Regions from separate parts of the Sphingomonas sp. AC449 genome, predicted to be linked through region 2. Evidence: riboswitches for the same ligand, from Rfam matches in the RefSeq annotation. Region 2 holds a riboswitch; the other holds the start of a gene.
What was found. A riboswitch is a leader RNA that binds a small molecule or an ion and turns the genes downstream of it on or off. The one in region 2 is predicted to bind thiamine pyrophosphate.

Region 1 (2,198 bases), on a different contig from region 2:
GGCAAGCGTCGGGCTGGGGTAGCTCGACGTGTTGGCGTCGTTGTACGACACGGCGAGGCTGGCGCGATTGCCCGCGCCCCATTCGCGGAGCAGCTTGGCGTCGATATGCTGGCGGGTGTCGTAGCCGGGACCGCGCCAGTTGTTCGCGCGGGTATTGGAATAGGACAGGAACGCCTTGATCCCGCTGGTGCCGAGCGTTCCCGTATCGATCCGGACAAAGGCCCGCCGCGCGGCGTAGCTACCGAGCGACAGGTCCACCACCGCCCCGGGTCGCGCGCCCGGATCGTCGAGTTTCAGCGACAACAGCCCGCCTGCACCACCGACCGTCGGCGAGTCGATGTCGACCGACCCCTGCGCCAGCGCGATCTGCCTGAGGTTCTCCGGGTCGGCGAACTGCGACGGATAGGCAAAGTAATAGCCGATGTCGTTCTGCGGGGCGCCTTCCATCAGCACGCCGATCTGGTCCTGACCCAGCCCGCGCAGCGTGAGGCTCGAGCTCGTCGAGAGACCATAGGGATCGCTCGATGCGACGTTGGCGCCGGGCAGCAGCGTGACGAGCTGGAACGCGTTCAGGGTCGGCGCCTGCTTGGCGATGAATTCGGCCGAGATCGCGCTTTGCGCGCGGGGCACGCGCTGGTCGGGCAGCAGGCCTGCGGGATCGGGCTGGCCGGCGACGCGGATCTCACCGGGGTCCGCAGACGGCGTGTCGGGGCGGGAATCGGTCTGAGCCGTCGCAGGCGCCGCTGCAAGCGATGCCGCCAGCGCGATCGCCGCGCACGCAGGCCGCCGGCCCTGCAGCCGAACCGAAGATGTCGAAAAGCCACGATCGAATGTGCGCACGTCCACTCCAAGCGGAGGGACGACGGAAAAACCGTTGGCCCTCCCTACGCCGGTATCAGCCGGATCAGGTTCAGCGGGTCATGGGCTGCAGCCCAATTCTCAGCCGCGCGTCAGCGGCCCCCCGGGGAAGGCGCGCCTTAGGCGCTGCGATGCCCGGTGCAAAGCGCAATCGCCGCGACGATCGCCTCGCCAAAATCCGCGCCTCGGTCCGGGGCGGTCGCGCCGATCCTATAATGAGGCGAAAGATGGCTGGAGCATCATATGTCGTTGGAAGGTGTTGTTGTCGACCTGAGCGCGCGCGCCGCCGCCGCGCTGGCAGACGAGATGATCGTTCTCGCGTTCAGCGCCGATGGCGCGCTGATCGAGACGAATGAGGCCGCGCGGACGATCCTCGCGTCGGTCGACGCGATCGCGACCTTCGCGACGCTGTTCCCGAACTACCCCGACGCGATCGCGCGACTGGCGACGGGTGACGCGACGACGGTCGCGGTCGAGGGGCTGCTCGCGAATACGCAGGGCCATTGCATGCATGTCCAGGGCCTGATGGGGGCGCTGTCCGGGGCCGGGGGCAAGCTGGTCTTCATGGGCGCGGTGACGCCCGGCAGCCTGCACGACACCGCGCTCATCGTGCACCGCTTCGATGCGATCAACGGTGCGCTCGCGATCTGCCAATATTCGCCCGACGGCCACCTGATCGACGGCAATGCCAAGTTCTTCGAACTGACCGGGCTTGCCCGCGAGGCGATGACCGGCGGCCGGTTCGACATGTTCTGGACCGCGGCGGAGCGCCAGGCGAACGACGCCGACACCTATTGGAGCCGGTTCGAGCGCGGCGAGTCCGACACGGTCATCCGGCGTTATACCCCGTGCCCGGGGCAGAATGTCTGGGTGCGCGAGATCTTCGTGCCGACGTTCGACAAGAACTGCCAGCTCGTCTCGGTGCTGAGCTATGCCTATGACATCAGCGCGCAGCATCAGGCGACGGTCGACAATCAGGGCCGCATCACCGCGATCGACCGGGCGTTCGCGCTGATCGAGTTCGACCTGTCGGGGCGCGTGATCACCGCGAACGCCAATTTCCTGTCGCTGATGGGGTATGAGCTCGATGAGATCACGGGCGAGAACCACCGGATCTTCTGCGACGCGGACTATGCGCAGAGCCCGGCCTATCGCCAGTTCTGGCAACGGCTGGGCAAGGGCGAGCTCGACCAGGGCGAATATAAGCGGATCCGCAAGGACGGCAGCGAAGTCTGGATCCAGGCGTCGTACAACCCGCTGTTCGATTATGACGGCATTCCGACGGGCGTGGTCAAGGTCGCGATGGACGTCACCGCGCAGCGCCTTGCGATGGTCGAGGC
Region 2 (2,198 bases):
TGCTGTCGCCACCCCGGCGCTTGCGCAGACCGATCCCAACCCCACCCCGCCGATCACCGATCCCGCCGACAACAACCGCATCACGCTCGGGCTCGGCGTCGCGTCGCTCCCCGATTACGAGGGTGCAGACAGCAACAGCTTCACCCCCGGCGCGGTCGCGATCGGGACGGTGCGCGGGCATGACTTCTTCACGCGCGGGACGCAGCTCTACGTCAACCTGATCCCCAACACGGGCTCGGTCGGCATCAACTACGAAGTCGGCGTCATCGCCGCGGTCCGCACCGATCGCACCGGCAAGGTCGACAACCGCCAGGTCCGCGCGCTCGGGAAGATCGACACCGCGTACGAAGTCGGCGGCTTTGTCGGGATCGGCAAGACCGGCGTCATCACCAGCGATTACGACACGCTGACCGCGCGCGTCGCCTATATCCACGACGTGTCGGGCACGCACGACAGCTATGTCATCACCCCGCAGGTCAACTACACGACGCCGTTATCGGTCCGCACCTTGGTCGCGTTCGGCCTGTCGGCGGATTATGCGGGCAAGGGCTTTGGCCGGACCTATGCCGCGGTGACGCCGATCGGCACGATCAACAGCGGTCTGCGCACCTATGACATCAACGACAGCGGTTTCCGCCGGGTCAACGTCTCGGCGTTCGCGCTGCAGAGCCTGTCGGGCGATCTTCGCCGCGGGTTCGGTGTCGGCGCGGGCGTGCTCTACGGCCGCATGCTCGGCAAGTACAAGGACAGCCCGATCGTCGCGGACGTCGGCGATGCCGACCAGTGGCTCGGCGCGGTGGGCCTGACCTACACCTTCTGATCGCAACCCGCCGATCGACCCGAAACCCCGTGCGGCCGGCCGCGCGGGGTTTTTCGTTTGCGCCCCCGTCCGTTGCGCCTATGCTCGCCCTACCCCGGGGGAGCGCCGATCCGCGCTTGAGAGGAAGGCAGGAGCCTTCGACCCGCTGAACCTGATCCGGTTGATACCGGCGGAGGGAGGGAGCGGTCGCCACAGAACCGCACGCCTTGCTCCGAGACCTTTAGGAGCAAGCGCATGGCCGATTACGAAGCACGCAGCGAAAAGGCCGATATCGGCGTCACCACCGGCCCCATCCGCGGCTCGCGGAAGATCCATGTCGCGGTGCCCTCCAGCCCCGACGTCCGCGTCGCGATGCGCGAGATCGTGCTCGACCCGAGCTGTTCCGAGCCGCCTTTGCGCGTCTACGACACTAGCGGTCCATACACCGACCCCAGGGCGACGATCGATATCAACGCCGGCCTCCCGCAACTCCGCCGCCAGTGGATCGAGGCGCGCGGCGACGTCGAGAGCTACGACGCGCGCGCGGTCCGGCCCGAGGATAATGGCAAGCTCGGTCCCGACCGCTCGGGCGGCGTACCGCAATTCCCCGGCAGCATCGCTCGCCCGTTGCGCGCCAGGGCCGGCGCCAATGTCAGCCAGATGCACTATGCCCGCCGCGGCATCATCACGCCCGAGATGGAATATGTCGCGACGCGCGAGAATCTCGGCCGCGCGATGCTGAAGGAATACAAGCGCGACGGCGAAAGCTTCGGTGCGTCGATCCCCGACTTCGTCACCCCCGAATTCGTCCGCGACGAGGTCGCGCGCGGCCGCGCGATCATCCCCAACAACGTCAACCACCCCGAGTCCGAGCCGATGGCGATCGGCCGCAACTTTCTCGTCAAGATCAACGCCAATATCGGCAACTCCGCGGTCGCCTCGAACGTGGCGGCCGAGGTCGACAAGCTCGCCTGGTCGATCCGATGGGGCGCGGACACGGTGATGGACCTGAGCACCGGCCGCAACATCCACGACACGCGCGAATGGATCCTGCGCAACAGCCCCGTCCCGATCGGCACCGTGCCGATCTATCAGGCACTCGAGAAGGTCGGCGGCATTGCCGAGGAGCTGACCTGGGAAATCTTCCGCGACACGCTGATCGAACAGGCGGAGCAGGGCGTCGATTACTTCACGATCCACGCCGGCGTGCGCCTCGCCTATATCCCGATGACCGCCAAGCGCGTCACCGGCATCGTCTCGCGCGGCGGCTCGATCATGGCGAAATGGTGCCTCAGCCATCACAAGGAGAGCTTCCTCTACGAGCGGTTCGACGAGATCACCGAGATCATGAAGGCGTATGACATCGCCTATTCGCTCGGCGATGGGCTGCGCCCCGGCA

Region 1: linked by a shared signal. The riboswitch ahead of AC0CH3_RS08085 (TonB-dependent receptor) and the one ahead of thiC (phosphomethylpyrimidine synthase ThiC) in region 2 are both predicted to bind thiamine pyrophosphate.

What each region holds. Positions count from the first base shown of each region.
Region 1 covers NZ_CEEDCZ010000003.1:335,094-337,291, forward strand. Annotated here, with positions in the region: gene AC0CH3_RS08085 (TonB-dependent receptor) at 1-798, opposite strand, end outside; TPP riboswitch at 865-974, opposite strand; gene AC0CH3_RS08090 (methyl-accepting chemotaxis protein) at 1,102-2,198, shown strand, end outside.
Region 2 covers NZ_CEEDCZ010000008.1:183,072-185,269, forward strand. Annotated here, with positions in the region: gene AC0CH3_RS14070 (MipA/OmpV family protein) at 1-820, shown strand, start outside; TPP riboswitch at 908-1,015, shown strand; gene thiC (phosphomethylpyrimidine synthase ThiC) at 1,055-2,198, shown strand, end outside.